DNA from 3 places in the Kitasatospora sp. HPM-01-4 genome. Region 3 is predicted to be linked to each of the others. Evidence: riboswitches for the same ligand, from Rfam matches in the RefSeq annotation. Region 3 holds a riboswitch; each other region holds the start of a gene.

Region 1 (3,262 bases), 2.9 Mb from region 3:
GGGTAGGCGAGCGCGACGGAGCGCGGCAGGACGACGATGCCGTTCCCCGCCGCGACCTGCTCCACCTTCTCCTCCACCGTCCGGACGGCAGGACGGGTGGTGGACCGGTGGCCGCCCCGGTATCCGCTGCCGGCCGGCCACTCCGGGACGGCGGACGGGTCCTGGAGCAGCCGCTCGCCGGCGAGGTCGGCGATGGTGACGGCCGCGCGCCCGGCCAGCGGGTGGTCGGCGGGCAGGGCGGCGACGCGCGGTTCGGTGAACAGCCGCCGGACCCGCAGGCCGTCCAGGTCGACGGGGAGGCGGATGAAGCTCACGTCCACCCGGCCCTCACGCACGACGGCGGTCTGGTCGTCCCAGGAGGTCTGGACGAAGTCGACGCTCAGCTCGGGGTGGCGGGCGGTGAACGCCCGGGCGGCGACGGTGGTCGTGATGCCGGGCATGAACCCGATGGTGAACACGGTGCCGTGGGCCACCTCCCGGACCCGCCGACGCAGCGTTTCGGCGGCCGCGAGCAGCGGCCGGGCCTCTTCCAGCAGCCGGCTTCCCGCCGGCGCGAGTGCGGTGGAGCGCCGGTCCCGGTACAGCAGCGGAACGCCCAACTCGGCCTCCAGCGCCCGGATCTGGCGGGAGAGGACGGGCTGGGCGATGTGCAGACGGGTGGCGGCGCGGCCGAAGTGCAGCTCCTCGGCCACCGCCACGAAGTAGCGCAGTTTGCGCAGATCGACGTCCATCCCGCCCCTCCCGAACCGCCTGAATCCCCCTGATACCCCAAGGGTATGACAGCGGGCCGAAGAGGTCTTGGACACCATCCGCCCCAGGGGAGCACCGTGGTGGTGCCGGCCGACAGCTTCGGTCGCACCTACCCCGTCGCACCTACCTGTGAAGGTGGAAACGTCATGCCCCTCTCGGATCAGCGCGTCGTCGTCCTCGGCGGAACCTCCGGCATCGGACTGGCCGTCGCGGCCCAAGCCGCCCAGGACGGCGCCGAGGTCGTGGTCGCCTCCCGCAATCCGCACAGCGTGGAGCGGGCGCTGGCCGCACTGCCGGCCGGTACCCGTGGCGAGAGCGCCGACCTCGCCGACCCGACCCAGGTCCGCGAACTCCTCGGCGCGATCGGGGAGTTCGACCACCTGGTGTTCACCGCGGGCGAGCCGCTGGCCCTGCTGCCCGCCGACGGCCTCGACCTCGCGAGGGCCCAGGAGTTCTTCCGCCTGCGGTACTTCGGCGCGCTCGCCGCCGTCAGCGCCGCCCTCCCCCACCTCCGGCCGTCCGGCTCGGTAGTCCTCACCAGCGGGACGGCTGGCGCCCGCCCCGGTCCCGGGTGGACGGTGGCGGCCGGCATCTGCGGTGCGATCGAGGCCTCGGTCCGCGCACTGGCCCTCGAGCTGGCCCCGATCCGGGTCAACGCCGTCGCTCCCGGAGTGGTCCGCTCCCCGCTCTGGGCCCCGCTGACCGACGCGGACCGCGAGCAGCTGTACCGGAGCACGGCGGCCGCGACCCCGCTGGGCAGGGTCGGTGAGCCGGCGGACATCGCACAGGTCTACGTCTCACTGATGCGCCAGCCCTTCACCACGGGCACCACCGCGACCGTGGACGGCGGCGGAGTGCTCGTCTAGATGCTCGCCCGGGCAGCGGAGTTGACGCCGCTGCCCGACGGTGGCGGCCGAGGGGCGGTGCCCACCGGGAAACTGAGGGTTTCGTGATTTTTGTGTGATGTACCGGATACGGGCTTGTTATCCAGGTGATGATCCCTCTACTCTCCCTCCAGTTCGCTGTTGCGGACTCCCGGACGCAGTACGCCGAGTCCTGCCCGCCCGTGTCCGGGACATCGAGCAAACCCTGGGCAGGAGCGGGGGAACCAGGTCAGTCGCCGCCCCCACGGCTTGGGGTGAAGCCGCGTACCCGCGCGGCCGGGCCACCTCCCGGTCCGAACCCGACAGCTCACCTCGCAGGCGTACGGAGAGGAACGTCCCGTGGTCTTTTCCGGTTCCGGCCGCCACCGCCGACCCACTCAGGCCGACCGTGCCATCGCCGCCGCCGGAGTGGCGAGCGTGGGTCTGGCCCTTCCGCTGCTCACCGCCACCGGAGCGCACGCCACGCCCGCCACCACCTGGGACGCCGTGGCCCAGTGCGAGACCGGCGGGAACTGGACCGCCGACGACGGCAACGGCCACTACGGCGGCCTCGGCCTCACCCAGCGCACCTGGGTCACGCACGGGGGCGACAAGTACGCCGCCCAGCCCGACCACGCCACCAGGAGCCAGCAGATAGCCGTGGCCGAGCGCGTCCTCGCGGAGTCCGGTTCCGGCCTCTGGGCCAACTGCGCCAGCTCGGCCGGTCTGACCGGCGGCTCCACCACCGGTGCCACGCCCACCCCGGCGCCTTCGGCCACGAGCACGCCCGCCCCGGCGCCCGACGCCCCGGCGGCCACGCCCACGCCGAGCACTCCCTCCGCCGACACCGGCGGCAGCACGCCGGGCACCCCGGACCCGACCTTCCCCGGCCGCGCCGGCTACGACCCGAACGCCGGTGTGTACTGGTTCCAGGACAACGGCGTCTGGCACTGGACCGTCCAGCACGACGTCTACATCCAGCACATGAACGCCGCGGCCGCCGCCGACGCCCCCTCGGGCGCTCCGTCCGCCGATCCGGGCACCGGTACGGCTCCGGCCACGCCGAGCCCGGCGGCTCCCGGCACCGCCCAGCCGTCCCCGTCGGCGCAGGCCGACGGTCCGAGCGCGGGCGCCTCCACCCCGGCGGCGCAGGCGCCGGGCACCCCGGCCGCCACCGGCACCCCGCAAGCTCCGGCGGCACCCGTCGCGGGCGCCGGCGCGACCACCGCGCCCGCGACGCCGGGAAGCCCCGCCGCCCCCGGCACTCCGTCGGCGCCCGGTGCCCCGGCCGCACCGGCCGCACCGGCCACGACCACGCCGCAGACCTACACCGTCGAGCACGGGGACACCCTCTCCGCTATCGCCCGGTCGCACCAGATCGACGGCTGGCAGCACCTCTACGAGAGCAACAAGGGCACCATCGGGGACAACCCCGATCTGATCCTCCCCGGCCAGGCCCTGAACCTGCAGCAGCGCTGACGCGTCGGCTCCGTCCCGGGCCGGGGTCAACGGCTCGGGACGGAGCCGCGGTTACGCGGCTGCGGCCCGCTGGTCGTCGGGCTGCGGAGGGTTCAGGTCGCGAAGCCGATGTGCACGTGGTCGTGGTGGGTGGCGTCACTGAAGAACTGGTCGGGCGTCGTCCCGCCGGA
Region 2 (3,262 bases), 460 kb from region 3:
CTGGGCCCTGATCTCCTGTTTGGACGGGTCCGCCGGTGCGTGCGGGGCCGCCTGGGCCGCACCGCCGAACGTTATGCCGAGCGCGGTGGTGGCCGCTGCCGTGAACACCAGGGCGCGGGCCAGCCGCGGCTGGCCCGACAGGGGGGAACGGCGGTGCATCGACATGGGGGCGGCTGCTCCATTCGTCCTCGGCTAAGACCGACCGGCGCCAGACACTAGCGATTCCGGAGGATCTAGTCCAAGCCCCTGCAGTGTCGAATATTTGACCACAAATCGGACATCGATCCGGATGCTCGGAAACGCCGCAGGCCCGGCCCCCGGAAGAGGGTCGGGCCTGCGGCGGGCCGGCTCCGGGTCAGACCCGGACGATGGCCGAAATCGGCAGCGCCGTGGCGCTCATGTACTGGACCGGCTTGCCGGTGCGCGGGGCGTGGATGACCTGGCCGCCGCCCACGTACATCCCGACGTGGTGCTGGTCGTCGTAGTAGATGATCAGGTCGCCGGGCCGGGCGTTGGCGATGTTGGTCCCGACATTGGTCCCGGCCGTGGCCTGCTCCTGCGAGGTGCGCGGCAGCGAGACACCGGCCTTGGCGTACGACCAGACCATCAGGCCCGAGCAGTCGAAGGCCCCCGGGCCGACGGCGCCCCACAGGTAGGGCTTGCCCTCCTGGCTCTCGGCCGCGGCGACCGCGGCGGCGGCGTACGAACCGGACGGCGCGTTGACGCTGCCACCGCCGCCCTTGCCGCTGCCGCCGTTGCTGCTGCCGCCACCGCCGCCGGAACCGAGGTCGGTACGGCTGTCACCGCGCGAGGCACGGGCGTTGGCGGCCGCGTCGGAGGCGGCCTGGTTCTGGGCGGCCTGGATCGCGTCGCGCTCCTGCTGGGTCAGCGAGTCGAGCAGATCCTTGGCCTTCGCCAGCTTGGCCTGGACGTCCTCCTTGGAGGCCCGGAGCTCGTTGGTGGTGGCATCCAGCTCGGCCAGCTTCGACTGCGCCTCGGACTTCTGCTGGTCGAGCTTCTCCTGCTCGCCCTTGAGCGTCTTGAGCGCGTCGGCCTGCGACATGCCGACCTGCTGGGCCGAGCCGGCCTGGTCGAGGAAGTTCTCCGGCGAGCTGGAGAGCATCAGCTGGACCGTGGGGGAGATACCGCCGTTGCGGTACTGCTCGGCCGCGACCTGGGCGAGCTGGCCCTGCACGGTGCTCACCTGCGCCTGCTGGCGGGCCACCTGGTCCTGCAGGTCGTTGACCTGCTTCTGCAGGGTCTGCTGCTTCTCGGTGGCCGCGTTGTACTTCTCGGTCGCGACCTCGGCCTGCTCGTTGAGCTGGTCGACCTGGGTCGCGACCTCGTCCTTGGTCGGCTTCGGATCGGCGTGCGCGCCGGTCTGCGCGGAGAGCGCCACCGCGGTCGCGGCGGCCGCGGTCAGGATGCTGACGCGGGCACGGCTTGGAGGCTTGGGACGACGATGGGACGCCACTAAGGCGGACTCCTTCTTCCTACGTCCGCCTACCGGGTGAGCTGACGGGTTCGGGCTGGAAGAGATGCCCTACGACGCCTCACCGGTCGCCGCCCACGACGGCCGACCGACCTGGCGCCGATTCACCCCGAGGAACGTGGTTCCCCGGCTCCGATCCGCAGCACCCCCAACAGGGGCTTCCCTGTGAGGAGTTGAACTGCCCAGCTGCCTCTCGGACTCGACGGTAACCCCCGCCGCCACCCTGGCTGGGTGATCAACTGTGCGGTGGTTCAAGTCCCGACCCTAGTAACCAAACCGTGATTCATTCAAATCCTTGTCAGAAAAAATTCTGAATCAGCGACAAGTTCATTTGTGAACCGACCGAGAGTGACGAACCGGACACCACTTGCTGACAGGTCCTCATGGAAACGGCCCGCCGAAGTGCCCTGCGTCACAGGACGGTTTCGGCGGGCCGGAAGCCCGGATCGCGGCGGCCGTCAGACGCGGCGGATGGTGACGATCGTCATCGCGTCCGCCGGCATCGTCCGCACCACGTCACCGGTGTGCGGGGCGTGCACCACCATGCCGTTGCCGATGTACATCCCGACATGGCCACCGCCCTCGTAGATGACCAGGTCACCCGGCTGCGCCTGGGACAGCGAGGGCACCCGGGAGCCGATCCCCATCTGCTCCTCCGAGGTACGCGGCAGCGAGACACCGGCCTTGGCGTACGACCACTGCATCAGTCCGGAGCAGTCGAACTCGTCCGGACCCGCCGAGCCCCAGTGGTAGTCGTGCCCGCGCATGCTCAGCGCCGCGGCCACCGCGACACCGGCGTAGCCGCCCGCGGTCGGCAGCGAGCCGAGGTCGGCGCGCGCGTCGCCGCGCGAGGCCCGGTCGGCGGCCTGGACGGCGGCCCGCTCCTGCGCGGTGAGCGAGTTCAGCAGGTTGTTGGCGTCCTGCAGCTTCTGCTGCACCTGGGCCTTGGCGTCGTTCAGCTGCTGGGTGTTGCGGTCCAGCTCGGCGAGGACGGAGGCCGCCTCCTGCTTCTGCTGGTCCAGGCGGGCCTGCTGCTCCTTCAGCGCCTTCAGGATGTCGGCCTCGGTCTGGTTGACCTGCTGGGCGCTGGAGGCCTGGTCCAGGTAGCCGTTCGGGTTCGACGAGAGCATCAGGGCCACGGACGGATCGATCCCGCCCGAGCGGTACTGGTCGGCGGCCACCGCCGACAGGCTGGTCTGCAGCTGCGTCAGCTGCTCCTGGCCCCGCGCGACCTGGTCCTGCAGATCGGCGGCCTGCTTGCGAAGCTGGTCGGCGTGCTCCTGGGCGCCGTCGTACTTCTCGGCCGCCTGCTCCTGCTCCTTGTTCAGCTGGTCGATCTGGACCTTGACCTCGTCCTTGCTCGGCTGGGGCGCCGCGTGGGCGCTCGCGTTGGCCGACAGGGCGACCGCGGTCGCAGCTGCAGCGGTCAGCACGGACACCCGCGCGCGGCTCGGCTGCTTGGGACGGCGGTGGCTGGCCAAGGGACTGGCTCCTTCTTCCTGCTGGACCCGCCCGTTCGGGCGGAATTCCGGAAAATAGGTTTGACTCCAGACCCTAGTGAAGATGACGGATTAGCGCCACTCCCCCTGCCGCCCCAACCCCCAGCCCCCGCACGGGATTCACTGGACCGTCACACATTGTCGAAAATGTCCGAAGTGTCGTCAAAGCCACCCCCGGCAGGCTGTCAGCGGAGACCGAACCCGCAGGTCAGGACCGGGACAGCCGGTTCAGCAGCAGCACCGAGGACACCGGACGGGCCCCTGCCTTCCG
Region 3 (3,262 bases):
CTCCGGGACCTCGCCGTCGACCTTGGCCTCCAGGTCGACGATCACGACGTCGCCCTCGGCGGCGGCGCGCTCGACGTCCTTGACCGAGGAGAAGCGCTCACGCAGCTGCTCCAGGGACTTCTCTACGTCGGCGTCCTCGACCACGATCGGGTCGACCTCGACCTCGATGGCGGTGAAGTCCGGCAGGGTGATCTCCGGGCGGATGTCGACCTCGGCGGTGAACTTCAGGTCACCGCCGTCGGCGATCCGCTCGACACCCTCGATGTCGGTGATCTCGGGCTGACCGAGGACCTCGATCTTGCCCTCGTCGACGGCCTGCGTGTAGAAGCGCGGCAGGGCGTCGTTGACCGCCTCCTCCAGCACGGCGGCACGGCCGAAGCGCTGGTCGATGACGCGGGCCGGGATCTTGCCCTTGCGGAAGCCCGGGACCGAGACCTGCTGGTTGATCTTCTTGTACGCCGCGTCGAGGCTGGGCTTGAGCTCCTCGAAGGGCACCTCGACGGTGAGTCGAACCCGGGTCGGGTTCAGAGTCTCGACGGCGCTCTTCACGGTTGGGTCTCCTAAGGGCTTGCGGTCAGGTTGTCTCCGCCCGTCCGGCTCATCCGGCACGGGCGAGACGGGCGATGGGCGGTTGGGGCTGCATCTCCCGTACGTGGTGGACGGTGAGCGTGACTCCTCGCCCTCGGGCGGTCGACCTGCGCGTATGCACAGGGACTACCGGCCAGCGGCCCATCCTACCGGTACCACGAAAGGCGGACGCCAGGCCCGCCCGCGATCAGCGTGCCGCCGCCCGATCGGGCGCGGCCCCGGCGCACCGGACGCGGCCGCACGGCCACCGGCCGACCGACCCCCGGAAGGGCCCGATGTGTCGTCAACTGACCGGCGCCGCACACGGCTTCAAGAGCGAGGCCGTCCGGGAAAGCCAACAGGGCCCCGCCCGCTGACGAGACCCTGCCGCACTGTCGGGGTGACCGGATTCGAACCGACGACCTTCCGCTCCCAAAGCGGACGCGCTACCAAACTGCGCCACACCCCGTGGTGCCGAGAGGAAGCGTACACGTCGGCCGGGCCGCGCTCGCCGCTATATCGGGAGCCCACCGGACATGCCCGGAACCGAAAGCAGTGTGCAAGCAACCGACCGAACCAGGTAGGCTGACTCCGTCCTCGTGACCGACAGGTTCCCGGGGGCGTCGTATGCGCATGTATGCGGCACGCGGGTGTAGCTCAATGGTAGAGCCCCAGTCTTCCAAACTGGTCACGCGAGTTCGATTCTCGTCACCCGCTCCAGACACTTCGGCCCCGGGCCGACGGTTTCCACCGTCGGCCCGGGGCCGAAGTCGTGTTCCCAGCCCCGTCCGGGCTGAGTGCGTGTCAGAGGCGGACGCCGTGGCGCACCAGGTAGCTCACCGGGTTGATGTCGGAGCCGTAGGCCGGGCCGGTGCGGACCTCGAAGTGCAGGTGCGGGCCCTTGGCGTTGCCGGTGGCACCGGAACGGCCGATCTGCTGGCCGACGGCCACGGACTGACCGGCCCGGACGTTGATCGCCGAGAGGTGGGCGTACTCGGAGTACTTGCCGTCGGTGTGCCGGATGACGACCTGGTTTCCGTACGAGCCGCCCCAGCCCGCGGTGACCACGGTGCCGGTGGTGACGGCCCTGACGGGGGTGCCGGTGAAGACCAGGAAGTCCACGCCGGTGTGGTGGCCGCTGACCCACGAGGAGCCGGTCGCGTGGTACGGGGTGCCCAGGTGGGGGTTGGCCACCGGGGAGGTGTAGGCCGGGGCGGCCTGGGCCGCGGTGGCGGGCAGCGCCAGGGCGGCGCCGGTCGCGCCGGCGACCAGCGCGCGGCGGGCGAATCGGGGCAGCCGGGAACGGCGGGCGTCCTGCGCGAGCATGGGGAGTCCTCTCCGACGCCTGCGAGGTGAGCTGTCGGGTTCGGACCGGAAGTAGCCCGGCCGCCGGGAAGCGGCTTCACCCCTAGCCGGCCCGGTTCTCCGGGCGCGGCGACCTGCCTGTGGTTCCCCCGCTCCTGCCGTGCACTGCGCGAAGTGCGGCCTCCGGGCGGCGGCAGGACTCGGCGTTCCACCTGGCGGGCCGACCCGGACGATGACCGGGCTGGCTGAAGAAAAACCGATCCGACGTACACGGAGCAAGTTAGCCCCGCTTAGGCATAAGGAGCGCATAAGGACACCGGAGGCCGGCGGTCACTCTCCGGTCACGCCGAACCGCCGTGTGCAGCCGGATCGGTCACGGTCGGCCGGACGAATCCACACAGATCGTCATGGAATCCACACTCCGCATCAATCCGGACACCCTCCGGTGCGACCTGGAGATTCCCCGGTGAGCTGTGTCACGCCCACCGTGCCGGACACGGCTGACGGTCCGTTTCCCGCAGGGGCCCGCGGCCGATACCCTCGCGAGCGTTCGCCTTAACGATCATTTATTCGAGCTAGGAGCCCACCCGTGCGCCCGCAGGACCGTATGGCCGTCATCCAGCGCAGTGTGGTCCGCGAAATGGCGCAGTTCGGCGTGGAGTTCACGGTGGACGGCGAGGTGGTCCGCGGTCCCGGCACCACGGCGGTGGCGGTCCGCGAGCACCCGGGCCAGGGCGGGAGCGGCCATGTGGACCTCGGTTTCGTCCTCGACCTCGGGCGCGCGGACGCCCCCGTGGTCTGGGACTGCGCGGCCGGGCTCGGCAAGACCGAGGAGGAGAAGCTCGACAACGCCGTGAAGATGTGGGCCACCACCACCGCCTCGACCGTGGTGGAGCTGCTGGAGCACCGGGGCGAGCACGGGGACCACTACCGGCCCGCCGAGCTGGCGGGCTGGCGGGCGATCCAGGGTCCGGCGGCCGTCTTCGGGTTCGGCAACGAGCGACTGGCCGGCTGGCTGGCCGACCACCAGCCGCTGACCGCGATCGCCGAGGCGCTCGGCCCCAGGCTCACCGGCGGACAGCTGAACGGCGTGAAGCTGTTCCTCGGCGGCCGGGCCGGCGACGACATCGCCGAGGTCCGGTTGAACGGCGAGGTCTCGGAGGCCGCCTCGGCCGCACTGCACGCACTGGACTGGCCGCGCGGCGAGCGGTTCTGCTGGGCCCGCCTGTTCGTCCTGCTGATCCCCGAGGGCGGAGTGCAGCCGGAGCCCGTGTGCTCCGTCCCGGTGCCCGCACCCGTCGCGGCACCGGCGCCCAGGCCCGGACTGCTGGCCCGGGTCAGGCACGTACTGCGGTCCGCCCGGCGCTAGGGGTACTCGGTGACCGAGTAC

What was found. Region 3 has a riboswitch for cyclic di-AMP ahead of ACSMTC_RS25410 (M23 family metallopeptidase). Riboswitches for the same ligand answer to the same signal wherever they lie in the genome.
Region 1: another riboswitch for cyclic di-AMP. It lies ahead of ACSMTC_RS37780 (transglycosylase family protein); the one in region 3 lies ahead of ACSMTC_RS25410 (M23 family metallopeptidase).
Region 2: another riboswitch for cyclic di-AMP. It lies ahead of ACSMTC_RS27585 (C40 family peptidase); the one in region 3 lies ahead of ACSMTC_RS25410 (M23 family metallopeptidase).

What each region holds. Positions count from the first base shown of each region.
Region 1 is NZ_JBPQGP010000005.1:8,774,739-8,778,000, reverse strand. It holds gene ACSMTC_RS37790 (LysR family transcriptional regulator) at 1-731, opposite strand, end outside; gene ACSMTC_RS37785 (SDR family oxidoreductase) at 897-1,616, shown strand; cyclic di-AMP (ydaO/yuaA leader) riboswitch at 1,824-1,969, shown strand; gene ACSMTC_RS37780 (transglycosylase family protein) at 1,974-3,092, shown strand; gene ACSMTC_RS37775 (hypothetical protein) at 3,185-3,262, opposite strand, start outside.
Region 2 is NZ_JBPQGP010000005.1:6,318,966-6,322,227, reverse strand. It holds gene ACSMTC_RS27590 (C40 family peptidase) at 1-165, opposite strand, end outside; gene ACSMTC_RS27585 (C40 family peptidase) at 356-1,474, opposite strand; cyclic di-AMP (ydaO/yuaA leader) riboswitch at 1,485-1,647, opposite strand; gene ACSMTC_RS27580 (C40 family peptidase) at 1,951-2,973, opposite strand; gene ACSMTC_RS27575 (NYN domain-containing protein) at 3,200-3,262, opposite strand, start outside.
Region 3 is NZ_JBPQGP010000005.1:5,857,601-5,860,862, reverse strand. It holds gene tig (trigger factor) at 1-549, opposite strand, end outside; tRNA gene ACSMTC_RS25420 (tRNA-Pro) at 963-1,036, opposite strand; tRNA gene ACSMTC_RS25415 (tRNA-Gly) at 1,214-1,287, shown strand; partial or broken gene ACSMTC_RS25410 (M23 family metallopeptidase) at 1,372-1,773, opposite strand; cyclic di-AMP (ydaO/yuaA leader) riboswitch at 1,897-2,054, opposite strand; gene ACSMTC_RS25405 (DUF6348 family protein) at 2,462-3,241, shown strand.